DNA from 3 places in the Micromonospora sp. WMMA1949 genome. Region 1 is predicted to be linked to each of the others. Evidence: riboswitches for the same ligand, from Rfam matches in the RefSeq annotation. Region 1 holds a riboswitch; each other region holds the start of a gene.
The links. A riboswitch is a leader RNA that binds a small molecule or an ion and turns the genes downstream of it on or off. The one in region 1 is predicted to bind cyclic di-AMP.
Positions count from the first base shown of each region.

Region 2: another riboswitch for cyclic di-AMP. It lies ahead of O7607_RS12115 (C40 family peptidase); the one in region 1 lies ahead of O7607_RS09865 (coiled-coil domain-containing protein).
Region 3: another riboswitch for cyclic di-AMP. It lies ahead of O7607_RS25985 (LysM peptidoglycan-binding domain-containing protein); the one in region 1 lies ahead of O7607_RS09865 (coiled-coil domain-containing protein).

Region 1 covers NZ_JAPZBG010000001.1:2,120,368-2,127,673, reverse strand. Annotated here, with positions in the region: gene O7607_RS09870 (carbonic anhydrase) at 1-626, shown strand, start outside; gene O7607_RS09865 (coiled-coil domain-containing protein) at 683-1,711, opposite strand; cyclic di-AMP (ydaO/yuaA leader) riboswitch at 1,716-1,846, opposite strand; gene O7607_RS09860 (YibE/F family protein) at 2,001-3,275, opposite strand; gene O7607_RS09855 (SHOCT domain-containing protein) at 3,440-3,649, opposite strand; gene O7607_RS09850 (metal-sensitive transcriptional regulator) at 3,774-4,073, opposite strand; gene O7607_RS09845 (heavy-metal-associated domain-containing protein) at 4,154-4,360, shown strand; gene O7607_RS09840 (hypothetical protein) at 4,397-5,377, shown strand; gene O7607_RS09835 (heavy metal translocating P-type ATPase) at 5,395-7,306, shown strand, end outside.
Region 2 covers NZ_JAPZBG010000001.1:2,560,663-2,567,968, forward strand. Annotated here, with positions in the region: tRNA gene O7607_RS12095 (tRNA-Gly) at 75-148, opposite strand; gene O7607_RS12100 (zinc metalloprotease) at 419-1,411, shown strand; gene O7607_RS12105 (pyridoxamine 5'-phosphate oxidase family protein) at 1,479-2,024, opposite strand; gene dcd (dCTP deaminase) at 2,103-2,681, shown strand; gene O7607_RS12115 (C40 family peptidase) at 2,746-3,777, opposite strand; cyclic di-AMP (ydaO/yuaA leader) riboswitch at 3,791-3,925, opposite strand; gene O7607_RS12120 (N-acetylmuramoyl-L-alanine amidase) at 4,164-6,197, shown strand; gene O7607_RS12125 (C40 family peptidase) at 6,263-7,273, opposite strand.
Region 3 covers NZ_JAPZBG010000001.1:5,568,818-5,576,123, reverse strand. Annotated here, with positions in the region: gene O7607_RS25995 (M4 family metallopeptidase) at 1-1,094, shown strand, start outside; gene O7607_RS25990 (YbaB/EbfC family nucleoid-associated protein) at 1,216-1,665, opposite strand; gene O7607_RS25985 (LysM peptidoglycan-binding domain-containing protein) at 1,849-2,526, opposite strand; cyclic di-AMP (ydaO/yuaA leader) riboswitch at 2,525-2,670, opposite strand; gene O7607_RS25980 (LLM class flavin-dependent oxidoreductase) at 2,841-4,403, shown strand; gene O7607_RS25975 (winged helix-turn-helix transcriptional regulator) at 4,450-4,926, shown strand; gene O7607_RS25970 (SDR family oxidoreductase) at 4,958-5,656, shown strand; gene htpG (molecular chaperone HtpG) at 5,722-7,306, opposite strand, start outside.

The DNA of each region.
Region 1 (7,306 bases):
TGGACGAGCTGCGTGCCGGTAATCACCGGTTCGTCACCGGCGCCCCGCAGCATCCGAATCAGGACGCCGGGCACCGGACAGCGGTCGCCGACGGTCAGCATCCCTTCGCGGTGATCGTCGGCTGCTCCGACTCGCGGCTCGCCGCCGAGATCATCTTCGACCGCGGCCTGGGTGACCTCTTCGTGGTGCGTACCGCCGGGCACACCGCCGGACCGGAGGTGCTCGGCAGCGTCGAGTACGCGGTCACCGTGCTGGGCACGCCGCTCGTGGTGGTGCTCGGGCACGACTCGTGCGGCGCGGTCCAGGCCGCCCGGGAGGGGGTGCGGACCGGGGCCGCCCCGGTCGGGCACCTGGGCGCGGTGGTGGACGCGGTCTCGCCCAGCCTGCTGCGCGCCGCCCGTCAGGGCGTGGAGGACCTCGACGGCATCATCGACGTGCACATCGCGCAGACCGTGGAGACGCTGCTGGCCCGGTCCGCCGTGCTGGCCGAGCGGGTGGCGGCCGGGCGGTGCACGGTGGTGGGCATGTCGTACCGGCTCGCCGGCGGCGAGGTGCGGACCGTGGCGCAGTCCCCGGCCCCGGTGCCCGCGCCGGCGGCGCCCGCCGACCCGGCGCTGGCGAGCTGACACATTCGGACGCGAAAGGGGCCGCCCGAGGGCGGCCCCTTTTCGTGGTGTCCGGGTCAGAGCAGCGACATGTGGACGTGGTCGGTGTGGTTCGACGGTCCGCTGTAGGAACGCCAGCCGGTGGCCGGGAACCAGATCTGCCGGTTCCAGATGACGTAGTAGATGCCCAGCCGGTCGGCGTTGCGGATGAGGAACGCGGCGACCTCGTTGCCGTACCGGCGGGTGTCGTTGTTGTGCCACGGCGCGAAGCCGCTGTTCTGCAGCGACCAGTCACACGCCTTGCCCTTGGGGTGTTCCCACGGCCCGCCGGACCGGTAGCAGCCCACGAAGCGCTTGAAGCCCGCGCGCCGGACCTCCTTGTACGCGTGCAGCGTGCGCGGGGTGACGCAGCCCGAGGTGGTCGGGTCGTCCTCGCTGCACGACTCGGACTTCCAGCCGCCGTCCGCGGTGCGGCCGGGGGCGATCCTGGCGACCGGTGAGGTGGCGGAGACCAGGCCGCCGGTGAAGCCGAGACCGCCGACGAGCTTCAGCGCGCGCTCGGCCTGCACCTTCTCGCGCTCCATCGCGTTCTTCTGCTTCTCCTGCTCGCGCACCTCGGCGTCGAGCGCGATCTTGGCCTGCTCGGCGCGGGTCTTGACCGCGTTGATGGCGGCCAGGCGCTGCGCGTTGAGGAGGTTCAGCTCGTCCAGGGCGTTGACCCGGCGGACGAACGAGTCGGGCGAGTTGCTCTCCAGCAGCATCGCCATGGCGCCCATCCGGCCGGTCCGGTAGGACTGGGCGGCGAGCTGGTTGACCTGCGGGCTGAGCGCGTCGAGTTCGGCCTGTGCCGCCTTCACCTCGGCCGCCAGCCGCCGTTGGCGGTCCTGGGACTTGGCGAGCTTCGCCTTGGCCTGGAGGTAGTTCCGGTTGGCGGCGTCGATCGCCTCGGTGATGAGCGGCGGTTCGCCGTCCTCCTCGTGGCCCGAGGGGGTGCCGGGGGCCGCCGCGGTGGGTGCCGCGGTCGCCGGGGTCGGCCCGGCCAGCACGGCCAGCGAGGCCATCACGGCCACCACGGGTGTCAGCCAGCGGCGCAGGGGTGCCGTCACAGTGTTCCCTTCCGTCGGCCGCCGACCGGGTTAGCTGACGGGTTCGGGACGGAAGTGGCCCCTACCGCTGTCGCGGATTCACCCCATGTACCTGGTTCCCCGGCTCGCCCGCGGGCGATTGGGCGGCGGCACCGCTGGCGCCGGTGCGCGCCTTCGGCGGTGACCGGCAGCGAGGTTACCTGACAGCACTCCTGAGGATCTACGTCCGGAAGCCGACCAATAGCGAGATTTCGCCGTGGCGCACCGTGACCAGCGTCGCGTTTGAAATCGATGGTCACGCTGCGGAGTGTCACCATGCGGCCTCCGTACTCTTTCCGCCGCCGAGCGCCTCCAGCGCGTCGTCCCGTCCGGCCGGCGGCCGGGGCGCGGGCGGCGCCGGCTCCGCGTCGCGTGAGCGCCGTCCGGCGGTGGTCACGATCGCGGCCAGTCCGGTCGTCAGCGGGACGGCGGCGATCAGGCCGAGCGTGGCCACCGCGCTGCGGACGATCTCTTGGGCGAGGAACTCACTGGTGAGGATTTCGCTGACCGGGCGGGAGTCGGCGACCAGCAGGAGCAGCAGCGGCAGCGAGGCGCCCGCGTACGCCAGCACGATGGTGTTGACGGTGGACGCGATGTGGGCCCGGCCGACCCGGGTCGCGGCCCGGTAGAGCTGCCGCCGGGACAGCCCGGGGTTGGCGTGCGCCAGTTCGGTGACGGTGGCCGCCTGGGTGACCGTCACGTCGTCCAGGACGCCCAGCGAGCCGATGATGATGCCGGCCAGCAGCAGCCCGTGCAGGTCCACGTCGCCCTGGAACATGGACAGCGTGGTGGCGTCCTCGCTGCCGAAGCCGGTCAGGTGGGTGGCGGACGTGGCGAGCAGGCCGAGCACGCCGGTGATCACCAGGCTGCCGAGCGTGCCGAGCACCGCCACCGACGTCTGCGCGGTGATCCCGTGCGTCAGGTAGAGCACCACGAACATGATCAACGCAGCGCCGACGATCGCCACCAGCAGCGGTGGCTGGCCGGCACCGATACCGGGCAGCACGAAGCCGAGCAGGATGGCGAAGCTGGCCACCAGGCCGCCGAGCGCGGCGAGCCCGCGCCAGCGGCCGAACGCCACGATCGCGGCGGCGAACAGCACCATCAGCCAGATCAGCGGCGTACCGCGCTGGTGCTCGGCGATGTTGTAGGACGTCACCGACGGGTCGGCCGGGTCGGTCAGCTCGACCAGGACGACCTCGTCGCCGACCGCGACCCGGGGCGCGCCCGGCCCGGCCGGGATCGGCGTCTCGACCTGCCGGCCCGCGTCCGGGCCCTGCTCGGCGGTGACCGTCACGGTGCCGCACGGGCCACCGCCGCCCTCCGGGGCCTCCGGGGTGGGCGGGCAGGGCTCGGTGACCACCCGGGTCACCGTGCCGTGGTAGCGGGGGACGTCTCCGCCGCCGACCGGCTCCCGGTCCTGCCGGGGCCAGAGCACCAGCGCCGCGATCACGGTGAGCGCGAACAGCGGCACCACCACGGCGACGAGCAGCCGTCGTACGCCCGGCGGCGCGGCGGGCGCGGGGTGGGTGTGGTCGGCACCCATGAGGTCTCTCCCAACGGTCGCGGCGACGCCTGGTCCGCCGGACCGGTGTGGTCACCCGGCCGGCGCGGACGTGTCGACCACGTCCGGGTCGTCGCCCGGCCATGGTAGGCAGCCCGGTCGGGCGCTCCCGGACGCCGTGGCCGGTGACACGCGCGCCGCGCGGGTCAGGTCAGTCCGGCCCGGCGTCGCCGGTACTCGTCCTCGTCGATCTCGCCGCGAGCGTACCGCTCGTCGAGGATGCGCCGGGCCGTCGTCCGACCCAGGTACTGCGGGCCGGTCCACCGCACGGCCGCCCAGACGAGCCCCGCCAGCACCGCGAGCACCAGCAGGGACCAGATCCACATCCAGCCCATCATCGGGCTCTGCCACATCATCGGGCCGCCCTCCGTCCGTCGCCGCGGGTCCGCCGGTCCGGCCTGCCCGCCACTTCGACGGTACGACCGGCACGACGCGTCGGCGCGGGTCGATGTGCCCTGCCCCGGGGGTCGGAGGTCCCGCTCAGCCGCGCTTCATCAGGCGGCCGACGGCGGCCATCATCTCGGTCGCCATCTCGTCGGCCCGGCCCTCGGCGGCGCCCTCGTGCATGCAGTGCCGGGCGTGCCCGTCGAGCAGGCCCAGCGCGACCTTGTCCAGCGCCGCCTGGATGGCCGAGATCTGCGTCAGCACGTCGATGCAGTAGCGGTCGTCCTCGACCATCTTCTCGATGCCGCGGACCTGACCCTCGATCCGGCGGAGCCGGGCGAGGAGTTGGTCCTTGCTGGCGGTGTAGCCCCGGGTGGGGCTGGACGGCGCGGTCATGACACCGAGGATAGCGTACCCCTCGGGGGTATGCTAACGTTCCGAACGTACCCCTGGGGGGTATGGGATCGGAGGGCGAGATGGAGACCATCTACCAGGTGAGCGGCATGACCTGCGGGCACTGCGTCAACTCGGTGAGCACCGAGCTGAGCGCGCTTCCGGGCGTCACCGACGTCCAGGTCGACCTGGCCAGTGGCCGGGTCACCGTCACCAGTCAGAACCCGCTGGACGCGGACGCGGTCCGCGCGGCGGTCGACGAGGCCGGCTACGACCTCGTCGGTGCGTGACGGGTCCGACGGACCCGCGAGAACCGAGGAGACACCATGAACACGGCGACGAAGCTCAGTGGCTTCGCCCTCGGCCTCGTGGCGGTGTTCGGCGCGGCGTACGGGATCGGCAACCTGGCCGATCCCGTCGCCCCGGCCGCCGAGACCCGCCACGACGACAGCGACAGCGACCACGGGGCCGGCGACGCCGGTCACGGTGACGAGAGCAACGCGGGCGGCGCCTCCGCGCACCTGCCCGGCGGGCTGCTCGTCTCCGAACGCGGCTACACGTTCCAGCCCGCCGCCGCGCCGGCCGGGCAGTTCGCCTTCCGGATCACCGGCCCGGACGGCGCGCCTGTCACCCGCTTCGAGGTGGCCCACGACAAGCGCATGCACCTGATCGTCGCCCGCCGGGACCTGTCCGGGTTCCGGCACGTCCACCCGGAGATGACCGGAGACGGCACCTGGCGGGTCGCCTCGCCACTGGGCGGCCCCGGCGTCTGGCGGGCGTTCGCCGACTTCACCCCCGAAGGCGGGGAGCCGCTGACCCTCGGCCTGGACGTCACGGTCCCCGGCGAGCTGACCGCCCGGCCGTTGCCGGCGCCGGCGACCAGCACCACCGTCGACGGCTACACGGTCACCCTGACCGGCACGCCGGAGCCGGGCCGCACCAGCCGGCTCACGCTCTCCGTCAGCCGCGACGGGCAGCCGGTCACCGACCTGCAGCCCTATCTCGGCGCGTACGGCCACCTGGTGGCGCTGCGGCAGGGCGACCTGGCGTACCTGCACGTGCACCCGGAGGGCACGCCCGGCGACGGGCGCACGCCGGCCGGCCCGGCGATCACGTTCGCCGCCGAGGTGCCCTCACCCGGGGCGTACCGTCTCTACCTGGACTTCCGGCACGGCGACGCGGTGCACACCGCCGAGTTCACCGTCCTGGCCGGCGACCCGACCGCGCCGCCGCCCGCCGCGCCGGCATCCATCACCGCACCGACCCCGGACGCCGGACACGGCACCCCGGGGCACGGGCACAGTTGAGCGCCGGAGGTGCCGCGATGACTGCCACGGGAAAGGCGCTGCCCACCGCGCCGAACCTGATCGAACTGGCGATCGGCGGGATGACCTGCGCGTCCTGCGCCGCCCGGATCGAGAAGAAGCTCAACCGGATGGACGGTGTCGAGGCGACTGTGAACTACGCCACCGAGAAGGCCACCGTCCGGTACGCCGACGACATCGCGCCGGCCGACCTGATCGCCACCGTCGAGAAGACCGGCTACACCGCAGTGGTGCCGCCGGCGCCCGAGCAGGCGGAGGCCGCGGCGGGCGGCGAGCCGGTGGACGAACTGCGCACCGCGCGTACCCGGCTCTGGGTCTCCGTCGTGCTCACAGTGCCGGTGATCGTGCTCGCCATGGTTCCGGCCTGGCAGTTCGACTACTGGCAGTGGGCCTCGCTCACGCTGGCCGCCCCGGTGGTGGTCTGGGGCGGGCTGCCGTTCCACCGCGCCGCACTGGTCAACCTGCGGCACGGCGCGGCGACCATGGACACGCTCGTCTCGCTCGGCACGCTGGCCGCGTTCGGCTGGTCGCTCTGGGCGCTGTTCCTCGGCACCGCCGGCATGCCCGGGATGAAACACCCGTTCAGCTTCGACATCACCCGCGGCGACGGCGCCGGCAACATCTACCTGGAGGCCGCCGCCGGGGTGACCGTGTTCATCCTGGCCGGGCGGTACTTCGAGGCCCGCTCCAAGCGCACCGCCGGGTCGGCGCTGCGCGCGCTGCTGGAACTCGGGGCCAAGGACGTGGCGGTGCTGCGCGACGGGCAGGAGACCCGGATCCCGGTCGGCCGGCTGGCGGTCGGTGACCGTTTCGTGGTCCGGCCCGGTGAGAAGGTCGCCACCGACGGCGTGGTCGAGGAGGGCACCTCGGCTGTCGACGCCAGCATGCTCACCGGCGAGTCGGTGCCGGTCGAGGTGGGGCCGGGCGACGCCGTGGTCGGCGCGACGGTGAACGCCGGCGGCCGGCTGGTGGTCCGGGCCACCCGGGTCGGCGGCGACACCCAGCTCGCCCAGATGGCGCGGCTGGTGGAGCAGGCGCAGACCGGCAAGGCGGCGGTGCAGCGGCTCGCCGACCGGATCTCCGGCGTGTTCGTGCCGATCGTGATCGCGCTGGCCGCGGGCACGCTCGGCTGGTGGCTCGGCACCGGCTCCGGTACGACCGCCGCGTTCACCGCCGCGGTGGCCGTACTGATCATCGCCTGCCCGTGTGCGCTCGGCCTGGCCACGCCGACCGCGCTGCTCGTCGGCACCGGGCGCGGCGCGCAGCTCGGTGTGCTGATCAAGGGGCCGGAGGTGCTGGAGTCCACCCGCCGGGTCGACACCGTGGTGCTGGACAAGACCGGCACCGTCACCACCGGCCGGATGGCGCTGGCCGAGGTGCTGCCCGCCGACGGCGAGGACGCCGCCGAGCTGCTCCGGGTGGCCGGCGCGCTGGAGGCCGCCTCCGAGCACCCGATCGCGCGTGCCGTCGCCGAGGCTGCCGCCGACGCCGGGCCGCTGCCGCCGGTCGGCGAGTTCGCCAACGCCGAGGGGCTGGGCGTGACCGGCACCGTCGACGGCCGGACCGTGGTGGTCGGCCGGGCCCGGCTGCTGCGGGAACGGGGTCTCGACGTACCCGAGGAGGTCGAGCGGGCCGCGACCGGCGCGGAGGCCGCCGGGCGGACGGCGATCCTGGCCGGCTGGGACGGGCGGGCCCGGGGCGTGCTCGCGGTGGCCGACGCGGTGAAGCCGACCAGCCGGGCGGCCGTCGCCCGGCTGCGTGAGCTGGGCCTCAAGCCGGTGCTGCTCACCGGCGACAACACCACGGTGGCGAAGGCGGTGGCGGCCGAGGTCGGCATCGACGAGGTGATCGCGGAGGTGCTGCCCGCCGACAAGGTCGACGTGGTCGAGCGGCTCCAGCGCGAGGGCCGGG
Region 2 (7,306 bases), 440 kb from region 1:
TATGGCCCGCTTCGGCTCCCTGACAACGCGGAAGCCCTGGTTGGGACTCTCGTCCTGACCAGGGCTTCCATGCGTGGAGCGGGTGACGGGAATCGAACCCGCACTGTCAGCTTGGGAAGCTGATGTTCTGCCATTGAACTACACCCGCAGGCGGCACCACTCTACCTGAAGCCCCCCACCCCCGTGCAGTCAGGTGCCCGCGCGCCACCTCGGCGAGGTGGCGGCATCGGGGGGCGGTTGCCCCCACCGCCTCCCCGAACTGGAGTGGATCAAGCACGCTCCGGAGCCGGCAGGCGCGAAGTTGCACGTCGGAAACGTATGGGCGTTCTCAAATGCGTCGATGGGATGTAACGTCTGCCACACGTTTCCGCACCGGCGTGACACACCCCCTGCCACGCCGTCAGAAAGAGGTGGGCCCATGGGACTTCGTCCCAACCTGCTGACCCGGCGTACCGCCGGTGTCGCGACGTCGACCCTCGCGCTGCTGCTCAGCACCGCCGCCGTCGGCGTCGTCCCCGCTGCTTCGGCCTTCTCGGCCGCCCCGGCCGACGTGTGTGCCGAGCCTGCTGACGCCCACGCCGACGAGCACTCGAACGCGCGCGTCGCCAAGGGTGGCAACGCCAAGCTCGACCCCAACCACCTGACCGCCAAGCAGGTCCAGGACCGGGAGGCCGACCTCGCCGCCGCGCAGCGCGAGCGCGCCAACTTCCGGACCGGCGCCGTCACCCCGCTGGCCACCGTGACGATCCCGGTCGTCGTGCACGTCATCCAGGAGAACAGCACCCGGGCCGGCGGCAACATCACCGACTCGATGATCAACCAGCAGATCACCGTGCTGAACCAGGCGTACGCGGGCTCGACCGGCGGCGCCGCCACCGCCTTCGGGTTCCAGCTCACGAAGATCAACCGGGTGACGAACCCGTCGTGGTACCCGATCGTGCAGGGCTCCTCCGCCGAGCGTTCAATGAAGACGTCGCTGCGTGTGGGCGGCAAGAACACGCTGAACATCTACCTCGGCGAGCTGAGCGACAGCCTGCTGGGCTGGGCGACGTTCCCGAAGCGCACGCTGGACAAGATGGACGGCGTGGTGGTGCTGAACGAGTCGCTGCCCGGCGGCACCGCGACCAACTACAACCAGGGTGACACCGGCACCCACGAGGTCGGCCACTGGCTGAACCTCTACCACACCTTCCAGGGCGGCTGCTCCGGCTCGGGCGACAGCGTCTCCGACACCCCGGCCGAGGCGTCGCCGGCGTACCAGTGCCCGACCGGCCGCGACACCTGCTCGACCGCCGGCAAGGACCCGATCACCAACTTCATGGACTACACGTACGACTCCTGCATGTACCAGTTCACCGCCGGCCAGGCGAGCCGCATGCTCACCGCGTGGAACGCCTACCGCGCAGCCTGACCGTCGTACCGCGTACCGGTGCCGGCCCTGTCCTCGGACGGGCCGGCACCGTTCGTCGTGGGCCGGGTCAGGCGGCCGGGCGGCGGGTGTCGAAGCCGTGCCGGCCCCGCCGGCCCTCGGCGGCGAGCGGGTCGCGCCGGGCCGGCGCGTCGCCGCGCGGGTCGAGCCACACCCGGACCTGCGGCGGGGCGGCGCCGGGCTGGGCCACCGGGTCGCGCCGGGTCAGCATCGCCACCTCGACCGTGAACTCGAACAGCCGCCAGTCGCCCCGCGGCGACGCGCGGGCGATCCGGGCCAGCCGCGTCACCGTGGCCGGGTCGGTCACCGGCCGCGCGCGCCCCGCGATGTACGCCTCGTCGTCGCTCTCCTCCGGCGGGAACGAGTGCAGCGCGTAGCGACCGTCGCGTTCGAGGTCGCGGCGCTTCGGTGAGTCGATGACGAAGCACCAGAGCCCGTCGGCGGTGATCACCGGAGAGACCGGATGGACTCGGGGGCCGCCGTCGGCGCGGACCGTGGCGAGGTAGCCGAAGCCCGGCCCGTACTGCTGCATCAGGAGGCGGATCTCGTCGGCGAGGCGGGGCTCGTCGGCGGCGAATTCGGACCAGGAAGCCATGTGGACACTCTATCGAACACGTGTACGAAGATGTAGTGCGACACGCAGGTCACCCATACCGGTCGCTATGGTGTTCCGATGCTGCTCTCCGACCGCGACCTGGTCTCCGAGATCAAGGCCGGCACGCTCGCACTGGAGCCCTTCGAGCCCACGCTGGTGCAGCCGTCGAGCATCGACGTACGCCTGGACCGGCTGTTCCGGGTCTTCAACAACCACCTCTACACGCACATCGACCCGTCGATCCAGCAGGACGACCTGACTTCGATGGTGGAGGTGCCGGAGGGGCAGCCGTTCGTGCTGCACCCGGGCGAGTTCGTGCTCGCCTCCACCCTCGAGGTGATCTCGCTCGGTGACCAGCTCGCCGGCCGGCTGGAGGGCAAGTCGAGCCTGGGGCGGCTGGGGCTGCTGACGCACTCGACCGCCGGCTTCATCGACCCGGGCTTCTCCGGCCACGTCACGCTGGAGCTGTCGAACGTGGCGAACCTGCCGATCACGCTCTGGCCGGGCATGAAGATCGGCCAGCTCTGCATCTTCCGGCTCTCCTCGCCGGCCGAGCACCCGTACGGTTCGGCCGTCTACGGCTCGCGTTACCAGGGGCAGCGCGGACCGACGCCGAGCCGGTCCTGGCAGAACTGGCGTACCTGGCCGACGCGCTGACGGCGCCCGAAGTTGTTAATAAGGGCCCCCTCCTCTACCGGAGGCGTTAAGAGGGGGCCCTTCCTTACACGCGGCCGAAGCTGTTGATGTCGCCGTCGTCGACGCGCTTCATCGTGATGGGCTTGCCGGACTGGGAGGCGTGCACCACCCAGCCGTCACCCACGTACATCGCCACGTGGTGCAGGTCGCTGTAGTAGAAGACGAGGTCACCGGCGCGCAGCTCGGCGCGGCTGATCCGCTTTGTCATCCCGTGCTGCTGGCGTGCGTTGTGCGGCAGCGAGACGCCGCCCTTGGCCCAGGCTGCCATGGTCAAGCCGGAGCAGTCGAAGTGGTCGGGCCCGGCCGCGCCCCAGACGTAGATCTTGCCGATCTGGGCGCAGGCGAACTTGACCGCCGCTCCGGCCGCGCCACCGGGGTAGCCGGCCGGGCAGGGCGCCGGGCGCAGCGGACCGCCGCCGCCCTTGCCGTACACCTTGAGCCGCAGCTTCTGCAGCCGGGCGATCTCGGCGTCGATCTGCTTCTTCTTCGCCGCGAGCTGGGCCTCGGTACGGGCCAGCCCGGCGATCATCTCGTCCAGCGGCTTCTTCTTCGCCGCCAGTTCGTCGCGCAGCGCGGCGACGGAGCGCACCTGCTCGTGCTGGCGGTGCGCGAAGCGGTCGAGCAGTTCCAGGCCGTTCACCAGGTCACCCGGTGAGCGGCTGCCCAGCAGCGCGTTGACGGTGGAGAGGTTGTCGCCCTTGTAGGCGTCGGCGGCGAGCCCGCCGACCTGGCCGAGGGCGGCGTCCACCCGGGCCTGGAGGGGTGCGATCTGCCGGCCGAGGGCGTCGGCCTGCTTGCGCCGCGCGGCGAGCTGCTCGCGTACGGCGTTCACCTGTTCGATGACCGGTTCGAGCTTGTTCCAGTCGCGGTCGATCTGGGCCTCGATCTCGGCGACCGAGGGTTCGGCGTGTGCCGCAGTCGCGCCGCCGGTCAGAACGACGGCGGTGCCGACCAGCGCGGCGAGGGCGGTGGTGAAGCGGGACCAGCGGGAACGCGGCGCGACGCTGGACCGGTCGGTGGACCGGTTCGACGACGGCCGCGGGGCATGGAGTGCCACCGGGCGTCCGTACTCCTTCTTCCGTACCGCCTACCGGGTTAGCTGACGGATTCGGGCGGGAAGGGAGCCGCCCTACCGCATCGCTGCGGATTCACCCCAGGTACCTGGTTCCCCGGCTCGCCCGTGGGCGACTCGGCGGTGTCGGACCGTCACCGACCGGGTTGGACGGTGAGACGTGCGGCCGACGATTCACCAGAGTAGGGACCACCGTTATCGATCCGCAACTTCCAGCGCGGTGACACTCCGTACGCGATGACGGGCCGCATCCCGGGCAGAGGTGAAGTTTTCTTTCAAAGCTGATTACTCAGTGGAAAGGTATTGACCCCTGCGGGTGTACGGAGTGAGGGTGGAGACGCAGTGACCCCCATCCCTGTCCAGGAGGTTCGATGCTCCTCTCCGCCCCGCCGTCGGGCAGACGGATACTGCTCGCCGCCGCCGTGGCGACAGCCACCGCGCTGGCGACGACCGGCCCGGTGACAGCCGCGCCGGACACGTCCGCGCCCGCGAGCGACAGGCAACAACAATACGCCGCCGCCGCGGCCGAGTACGGCGTACCGCAGAACGTGCTGCTCGGTGTCTCCTATCTGGAATCCCGCTGGGACACCCACCCGGGGCAGCCGAGCACCAGCGGCGGCTACGGCCCGATGCACCTGACCGACGCCGCCCACATCCTCGCCACACCGGGCAGCGCCCACGTCGACGAGGACGAGGACCCGCGCGGCGACGACGCCCGCCCACTGAAGCTCGACCCGGCCACCGCGGCCGCGCCGAAGCGGGAGACCCCGCTGCCGAACGCCTCGCTCCAGACGCTCGACGCGGCAGCCGCGCTCACCGGGCTCGACGCGCGCACGCTGCGGACCGACCCGGCCGCGAACATCCGCGGTGGCGCGGCGCTGCTGGCGTCGTACCAGAAGGCTCTGGGTGGGCCGGTCGGTGCCGGCACCGACCCGGCGGCCTGGTACGGCGCGGTGGCCCGGTACTCCGGCGCGGACACCTCCGACGCCGCGGCGGCCTTCGCCGACGAGGTGTACGACCAGCTCGGCCAGGGCGCGAGCCGGACCACGGACGACGGCCAGCGGGTGACGCTCGCCGCCACCGCCGCGACGCCGGACCGCTCCCGGCTGGCGCGTCTCGGCCTGCGCAACGCCGAACGGCCGGACGGACTGGAGTGCCCGGTCCGGCTCGCCTGCGAGTGGATTCCGGCGCCCTACGAGCAACTCAGCGACGACCCGGGTGACTACGGCAACCACGACCTGGCCGACCGGCCGAAGCAGCAGAAGATCGAGTACATCGTCATCCACGACACCGAGGGCTACTTCGGCCCGAGCGTCGACCTGGTCAAGCGCGCCGACTACCTGGGCTGGCACTACACGCTGCGCTCGGTGGACGGCTACATCGCCCAGCACATCAAGACCAAGGACGTCGGCTGGCACGCCGGCAACTGGTACGTCAACGCCAAGTCCATCGGCCTGGAGCACGAGGGCTTCGCCGGTCAGGGCACCTGGTACACCGAGGCGATGTACCGCACCTCCGCCAAGCTGGTGCGTCACCTGGCGCTGAAGTTCGGCATCCCGATGGACCGGCAGCACATCATCGGCCACGACAACGTGCCCGGCATCACCGCCGCCAACGTGGGCGGCATGCACTGGGACCCGGGACCGTACTGGGACTGGTCGCACTACTTCGACCTGATGAAGGCGCCGTTCCGCAACACCGGCACGCCCCGTACCGGCCTGGTCACCATCGACCCGGACTTCGCCACCAACCGGCCGACGTTCACCGGCTGCAACCAGCAGCCGCCCGGCGTCCCGACGCCCCGGCCGCCGGCGCAGCCGTGCCCGTCGCGCGGTTCCTCGTCGGTGATCCTGCGGACTGCGCCGAGCCCGGACGCCCCGCTGGTCAACGACCTCGGGCTGCGCCCGGACGGCACGCCGGACACGATGTACATCTCCGACCACGGCGCCCGCGCCTCCGCCGGCCAGACGTACGCGCTCGCCGGCCGGCAGGGCGACTGGACGGCGATCTGGTACCTCGGCCAGAAGGCCTGGTTCCTCAACCCGGCCTCCGCGCCGACCGCCAAGTGGGCCACCGGCTTCGTGGTGACGCCGCGGCCCGGCAAGGCCACCATCCCGGTGTACGGGCGGGCCTACCCGGAGCAGGCCGCCTACCCGGACACCATCCCGTACCAGACCATCTCGCCGCTGCAGTACACGTTCGCCGCCGGCCAGCGGTACGCGGTGGGCGGGGTGCTGCCCGGCGAGTACTACCGGGCGGTCTCGTTCGACGGTTCGGCACCGGGTGACCGGACCGTGGTCCGCGGCAAGAACAAGTACGTGCAGGTCCAGTTCGGCCACCGGATCATGTTCGTGAACCTGGACGACGTGCTGGTGCTGCCGTCCCCGGTCGGCACGCCGCGCTGACCTTTCCACGAGAACGCGAAGGCCCCCGGTCCCTGCGGACCGGGGGCCTTTCGGTGTGACCGCTGTCAGCTGACCCGGACGAAACCGGCCAGTGGCTGGGTGTTGATGCTCGACACCTGGACCGGTTTACCGGTACGTGGCGCGTGCACCATCACCCCGTTGCCGAGATAGAGCCCGACGTGATGCAGGTCGGAGCCGAAGAACACCAGGTCACCGGGGCGTGCCTCGGAACGGGAGACCCTGCGGCCCTCGTTCCACTGGGCGCCGGTGAAGTGGGTCAGCGAGATGCCGGCCGCCTTGTACGCGTACTGGGTGAGGCCGGAGCAGTCGAACGAGTTCGGGCCGGTGGCGCCCCACACGTACGGGTCGCCGACCTGGGCGCACGCCGTCTTGATGGCGGTCCGCGCGGCGCTGCTCACCACGCCGTCGATCTTGGGGCAGCCCGCCGGGCGGATCGAGGTCACCGGGAGCATGGCGGTCAGCCGCTTGATCTCCGAGTCGATCTGCTTCTTCTTCGCCGCGAGGTCGTTCTGCTGCTTGATCTCCAGCGCGATCAGCGCGTCGAGCTTTTCCTTCTGCTTGTTGTACTCGTCGCGCACCTTGAGCACACCGGCGATCTGGCGGCGCTGGTCGTCGGCGATCCGGTCCAGCATGACCAGCTGCTCGGCCAGCGTGCCCGGCTTGGTGTTCACCAGCAGCGCGCCCAGCTCCTGCGACGGGCCCTGGATGTAGTACCGGGCCGCGATGTCGCCGACCTTGTTCATGGCGAGCGTGGAGGCCAGCTCCAGCGGCACCATCTTGTCCTTCAGCGCCTTGGACTTCTTCTGGTTGGCGCGGAGCTGCGAGCGGACCTTGTTGAACTGCTCGATGGTGGGTTCGAGCTGCTCCCACTGCTTGTCGATCTGCGCGTCGATCTCGTCCACCGACGGCGCCGCGTGCGCCGGGGCCGTCAGCATGCCGGCGCCGACCGCGGCGGCCGCGACCAGGGTGACCAGACGGCGTACCACCCGTTGGAACCCGGCCCGCCGGCCGGGTGGAGCGCTCGGGGCGTGACGTTGAGGGGGCGTGGTTGCCACCGGCACGGACTCCTTTGCAACCGACCGCCGGGC
Region 3 (7,306 bases), 3.4 Mb from region 1:
TCGGCTCGCTGGACGTGGTGGCGCACGAGATCGGTCACGGCATCGACGACACCACCCCCGGCGGCATCTCCGGCGGCGGTACGCAGGAGTTCGTGGCGGACACGTTCGGCGCGGCCACCGAGTGGTTCGCCAACGAGCCGTCCAGCTACGACGCACCGGACTTCCTGGTCGGCGAGAAGATCAACCTGGTCGGCTCCGGCCCGATCCGCAACATGTACAACCCGTCGGCGCTCGGCGACCCGAACTGCTACTCCAGCAGCATCCCGTCGACCGAGGTGCACGCCGCGGCCGGCCCGGGCAACCACTGGTTCTACCTGCTGGCCAACGGCAGCAGCCCGACCAACGGGCAGCCGTCCAGCTCGACCTGCAACAGCAGCAGCGTGACCGGCCTGGGCATCCAGAAGGCCATGAAGATCATGTACAACGCGATGCTGCTGAAGACGTCCTCCTCGTCCTACCTGAAGTACCGCGTGTGGACGCTGCAGGCGGCGAAGAACCTCTACCCGAGCAGCTGCACCGAGTTCAACACGGTCAAGGCGGCCTGGGCCGCGGTGAGCGTGCCGGCCCAGTCCGGTGAGCCGACCTGCGCCGGCGGCACCCCGACGCCCACGCCGAGCACCACGACCACCCCGCCGTCGGGCGGCTGCTCCGGCAACAAGCTCGCCAACCCCGGCTTCGAGTCGGGCAACGTGAGCTGGAGCGCCTCGTCCGGCGTCATCACCACCGACAGCGGCCAGGCCGCGCACGGCGGCTCGTACAAGGCGTGGCTGGACGGGTACGGCTCGTCGCACACCGACACGTTGAGCCAGTCGGTGACGATCCCGGCCGGATGCCGGGCGACGTTGAGCTTCTGGCTGCACATCGACAGCGCGGAGTCGACCACCAGCACCGCGTACGACAAGCTCACCGTCAAGGCCGGCAGCACCACGCTGGCGACCTACTCCAACCTGAACAAGGCCACCGGCTACGTGCAGCGGTCCTTCGACGTCTCGTCGCTCGCGGGCACCACGGCGACCATCTCGTTCAGCGGCGTGGAGGACAGCTCGTTGCAGACGTCCTTCGTCGTCGACGACACCGCGGTCACCCTGAGCTGACCGTGGCGTAGCGCGGCCGGTCGTCGTCCTCCCGGCGGCCGGCCGCCTCGTCGTCCCAGGCCGGGGCTACGTGCCGGGCCGGTGCTGCGCCTCGCCGCGCCCGGGGCGCGTGCGGCCGGGGTCAGGCCGGGCGCCCGGCCCGGGACGCGGTGCCGCGGTCGCGGTGGATCCGGGCGGCGGCCTCGTGCATCGCGCGGCCGAACAGCTCCGCCTGGTCACCCATGCTGCCGAGCCGGGCGGCGAGCGCGTCGGCGTCGGCCCGCGCCGACGCGCTGACCTGGGCGTCCAGCTCGGACAGGGCGGCGTTGGCGGCGGCGACGAGATGTCCGCAGAGGACGTCCAGGGGCTCGCCGGCCAGCTCCGGGTCGACCGTCACCGAATCCAGCCTGCCACCCTGGACGGCGACCGCGCGGACCCGGCCGCCGGCTGCCGTGCCCTCGGCGCGCAGCAGGTCGCCCGGCTCGCCGTCGGCGTGCGCCGAGGCCCGGGAGCGCATCGCCGTGAGAGCCTGCTGCGTGCGGGTCAGCAGCTCGTCGATGCTCGCGGCAGCCGAGAACGGGTCGTTGGTCATTTCCGCGCTTTCTTCACGTCTGAGCCGATCATCGTGACCCTAGCAACCGGCTCCGACGAATCGCGGTCAGCGGCCGTCACGGTCGGCGTCCCGGCGCCGCGAGCAGGCCGGACACCGGCGGCGCGGCGTGTCGCGGGCTGGCGAACGCCCGGCCGGGCGAACCGGCCGGGCGTCCGGAGCCGGTCAGCGCAGGCGCAGCCGCTGACCGGGGAAGATCAGGCCGGGGTCGTCGCCGACCACGGCCCGGTTGCGCTCGTGCAGGGCACGCCAGCCGCCGTTGACGCGCTGCGCCACGGCGATCTCCGACAGCGTGTCCCCGCGCCGCACCACGTACGTCTCGGCGCCTGGCGCAGGTTGCGGCGCCACCGTCGTCGCGGCGCGTTCCGGCCTCGCGGCGCGTTCCGGTGCGGCCTTGCGCGTGGTCGCCCGTTTCGGGGCCGCCTTCTTCGCGGCCGCCTTCTTCGGCGCCGCCTTCGGGGTGGCCCGCTCGGACCGGGTCGCCGCGCTCGCCGAGCCGCCCTTCTTGCCGCAGACCGGCCACGCGCCGATGCCCTGACCGCGCAACACCTTCTCGGCGACGGCGATCTGCTCGGAGCGGCTGGCCAGGTCGGCGCGGGCGGCGTACTTCTTGCCGCCGTAGCCGTTCCAGGTGGCGCGGGAGAACTGGAGCCCGCCGTAGTAGCCGTTACCGGTGTTGATCTTCCAGTTGCCGCCGGATTCGCAGCGCGCAACCGCGTCCCAGTTGACGCCCGCGCTGGCCGGAGCGGCCGGGCCGAACAGGGTCGCGGCGCCGACGGCGACGCCGGCCGTCATCGCTGCGAGAGCGGTACGACGACCCCGGGTCGAGTATTCAGTTGCCATGTGGATTCCTCCACGCCGACGAGGTGAGCTGTCGGGTTCGGGCCGAGGAGCCCGGCCGCCGGTGGCGGCTTCACCCCGAGGTGACGGTGCACCGTGGAACGTGTGGTTCCCCCGCTCCCGCGCGAGGTTCGGTTACCGGGGCCGGCGGCGGGATTTGGCGTTTCCGGCCTGCGGTGTCCGCGTCTGCGGACGAAACCGACGCTAGGAGCGATTTGCGACAATAGTCCACTTCTTGTGATGCTCTTCACCCGGCCGGACTACCACCTGTGGCGCTACCGTGGCAGGGCTGGACAAGATCACGGGAGGCGGGACCGATGACCGATCACGGACACGAGCTGACCTTCGGCGGCTTCATCACCCCCGCCGCCGGGCAGCCCGACCAGGTGGTGGCGCTCGCCCGCCTCTGCGAGCAGGTCGGGCTGGACCTGGTCACGTTCCAGGACCACCCGTACCAGCCCGGCTTCCTGGACACCTGGACGCTGATGTCCTACGTGGGCGCCGCCACCGAACGCGTCCGTCTGGCCGGAAACGTCCTCAACCTGCCGTTGCGCCAGCCGGTGGTGCTGGCCCGCAGCGTCGCCAGCCTGGACCTGCTCACCGGCGGCCGGGTCGAGCTCGGGCTCGGCGCGGGCGCGTTCTGGGACGCGATCGAGGCGGCGGGCGGGCGGCGCCTGTCCCCCGGTGCGGCCGTCGAGGCCCTCGACGAGGCGATCCGGGTGATCCGCGAGGTCTGGGACACCGGCAGTCGCGGCATGATCCGGGTCGACGGCGAGCACTACCGAGTGGTCGGCGCCAAGCGTGGCCCGGCGCCCGCGCACCCGGTGGGCATCTGGGTCGGCGCGTACAAGCCGCGCATGCTGCGCCTGGTCGGCCGCGCCGCGGACGGCTGGCTGCCGTCGCTGTCGTACCTGCCGAAGGGCCCCGACGAGCTGCCCGCCCTCAACGCGCTGGTCGACGAGGGCGCGGCGGCCGCCGGACGCGACCCGGCTGCGATCCGCCGCATGCTCAACGTGACCGGCACGTTCGCCCGCTCGTCGGCCGGTTTCCTGGCCGGGCCACCGGAGCAGTGGGTGGAGGAGCTGGCCGGGCTCACGCTGGAGCACGGCATCACCACGTTCATCCTCGGCAGCGACGAGCCGCGCGCGATCCAGATCTTCGGCCAGGAGGTGGCGCCCGCGGTCCGGGAGCTGGTCGCGGCCGAGCGCGCCGCGCCCACCGGCGGCACCCGCGCGGCGTCCGACGAGCAGACCGCCGCCGGCCTCCCGAGCACGCTCGGCGTCACCCCCACCCCCGACCCGGGGGTACGCCTGAGCGCGCGCCGCCCGTGGGACGAGTCCACCCGCCCGAGCGCCCCGCAGCCGCCGGCCGGACACGCCTACCCGGCCCGGGGACAGGCCGCCGGGCAGCACCTAGTGGACGTGCACGACCACCTGCGCCAGGAGCTGGCCCAGGTGCGGGACCTGCTGGAACAGGTCAAGCGGGGCAGTGTCTCGCCGGGCCGGGCGCGGGCCGCGCTGAACGAGATGACCATGCGGCAGAACAACTGGACGCTCGGGGCGTACTGCGCGGCGTACTGCACCATGGTCACCCAGCACCACGGGCTGGAGGACGCCTCGATCTTCCCGCACCTGCGCCGCTCCGAGGCCGGGCTGGCGGCGGTGCTGGACCGCCTCGAGGAGGAGCACGTGGTGATCCACGGGGTGGTGGAGAGCGTCGACCGGGCGCTCGTCGAGCTGGTCCGCCGGCCCGGCGACTTCACGCAGCTCCAGGAGGCGGTGGACCTGCTCACCGACACGCTGCTGTCGCACCTGTCGTACGAGGAGCACCAGATCGTCGAGCCGCTGGCCCGGCACGGCTTCTTCCCCGGCCAGCTGTGAGGTAGCTGACTTCTGTTTTCCTAAGTCAGTGGGTACCGTCGACGCCATGACGGACCTCCTTGCGCAGCGTGACTCCTGGTCCACCGCCAACTGCTCGATCGCCCGGGCGCTCGAGGTGATCGGCAACCGCACCACGCTGCTCCTGCTGCGGGAGGCGTCGTTCGGCACCCGCCGTTTCGACGACTTCGCCCGGCGGGTCGGCGTCAGCGAGCCCGTGGCCGCCACCCGCCTCAAGCAACTCGTCGCCGACGGGCTGCTCGACCGGCGTCCCTACCGCGAACCCGGGCAGCGCAGCCGCGACGAGTACGTGCTCACCGCGAAGGGCAGCGACCTGATCCCGGTGCTCGTCGCGCTGCGGCAGTGGGGCGACACGTACGCCGCCGACGAGGCGGGTCCGGCGGTACGGGTGGCCCACGACGAGTGCGGCGCGGCGGTGCACGCCCGGCTGCGCTGCGACGCCGGGCACGACGTACCGCCCGGTGAACTCGCCGTGCTGCCCGGTCCGGGCCTGCTGTCCGCCTGACCTCCCTTCCCACCACCTCTCGGAGCGAGACATGAAGATCGCTGGAAGCACCGCCCTGGTCACCGGCGCCAACCGCGGCTTCGGCCGGCACCTGGCCGCCGAACTCGTCGCGCGTGGCGCCACCGTCTGGGCCGGCGCGCGCAACCCGGACACCGTGGACCTGCCCGGCGTCACCCCGGCACGCCTCGACATCACCGACCCCGCGTCGGTGGCCGCCGCCGCGGAGCGGGCCGGTGACGTGACGCTGCTCGTCAACAACGCCGGCGTGAGCACCGGCACCGACCTGCTCGACGGCGACCTCGAAAAGATCCGGCTGGAGCTGGAGACGCACTACCTCGGCACACTGTCGGTGGTGCGGGCGTTCGCGCCCCGGATCGTGGCCAACGGCGGCGGCACGATCCTGAACGTCCTGTCCGCGCTGTCCTGGTTCACCTTCCCCGGCGTCGGCGCGTACGGCGCGGCGAAGGCCGCCGAGTGGTCGATGACGAACGCCCTGCGCGTGGAACTGGCCGGCCGTGGTGTCCGCGTCGCCGGCCTGCACGTGGGCTACATGGACACCGAGATGGCCGCCGCCGTCCCCGGCCCGAAGGCGCACCCGGCCGACGTCGCCCGGCTCGCGGCCGACGGCATCGAGTCCGACAGCTACGAGATCCTCGCCGACGACGTCGCCCGGCGGGTCCAGGCCGGACTGTCCGGCGGCGTGGCCGCGCTCTACCCCGCGCTCCCCTGAGCGCCACCTGTTAAAAGGGGGCCCCTCCTATCGCGTAGGCGACAAGAAGGGGCCCCTCCTTATGGCTAGAGGCCGCGGGCCAGGCGGTCGGCGAGGATGCGGGTGAACCGGGCCGGGTCGGCCAGCTCGCCGCCCTCGGCAAGCAGCGCCATGCCGTACAGCAGCTCGGCGGTCTCGGTCAGCGCGGCCGTGTCGCCGCCCTCGCCGTGCGCCTTGCGCAGGCCGGTGACCAGCGGGTGGGCGGGGTTCAGCTCCAGGATCCGCTTGACCTGCGGCACCTCCTGGCCCATCGCCCGGTACATCTTCTCCAGCGTCGGCGTCATGTCGTGCGCGTCGCCCACCACGCAGGCCGGTGACGTGGTCAGCCGGGTCGACAGGCGCACCTCCTTGACGCTGTCGGCGAGCGCGCCGCCGAGGAACGTGAGCAGCTCGGCGTACTCCTGCCGCTCGGCCTCGGCCTTCTCCTTCTCCTCCTCGGTCTCCAGGTCCACCTGCCCCTTGGCGACCGAGCGCAGCGTCTTCCCGTCGTACGCGCCGACGCGCTCGACCCACACCTCGTCCACCGGGTCGGTGAGGATCAGCACCTCGTAGCCCTTGGCGCGGAAGGCTTCCAGGTGCGGCGAGTTCTCGATGGTGGCCCGGTTCTCGCCGGTGGCGTAGTAGATCTCGCTCTGCCCGTCCTTCATCCGCTCCACGTACGCGCGCAGGGTGGTCGGCTCGGCCGGGTCGTGGGTGCTGGCGGCGCGGACCAGTTCCAGCAGCGTCTCGGTGTTGTCCGGGTCCTCCAGCAGCCCCTCCTTGACCACCGCGCCGAACTCGGTCCAGAACGTGCGGTACGACTCGGCGGACATGTCCTTGAGCGTGGCGAGGACCTTCTTGACCAGCCGGCGGCGCACCGCGCGGATCTGCCGGTCCTGCTGGAGGATCTCCCGGGAGATGTTCAGCGACAGGTCGTGCGCGTCCACCACGCCCTTGACGAAGCGCAGGTAGTTGGGCATCAGCGCGTCGCAGTCGTCCATGATGAACACGCGCTTGACGTAGAGCTGCACGCCGCGGCGGCCCTGCGGGGAGAACAGGTCGAGCGGGGCGTGCGAGGGCAGGAACAGCAGCGCCTCGTACTCGAAGGTGCCCTCGCCGCGCATGTGGATGGTTTCGAGTGGGTCGGCCCAGTCGTGCGCGACGTGCCGGTAGAACTCCTTGTACTCGGCCTCGTCGACCTCGTCCCGCGAGCGCGCCCAGAGCGCCTTCATCGAGTTGAGCGTCTGCTCCTCGCGGGTGGTGGCGCCGTCCTCGCCGGGCTTGTCGACTGTCATCCGGATCGGCCACGAGATGAAGTCGGAGTATCGCTTGACGATCTCCCGGATCGTCCACTCGGCGGTGTAGTCGTGCAGGTTGTCCTCGGTGTCGACCGGCTTGAGGTGCAGCGTGACCGAGGTGCCCTGGGGCGCGTCGGCGACCTCCTCGATCGAGTACGTGCCCTCCCCCGCGGACTCCCAGCGGGTGCCGCCGGACTGCCCGGCGCGGCGGGTCAGCAGCGTCACCTTGTCGGCGACCATGAACGTGGCGTAGAAGCCGACGCCGAACTGGCCGATCAGCTCCTGGGAGGCGGCGGCGTCGGACGACTCGCGCAGCTTGCGCAGCAGTTCGGCG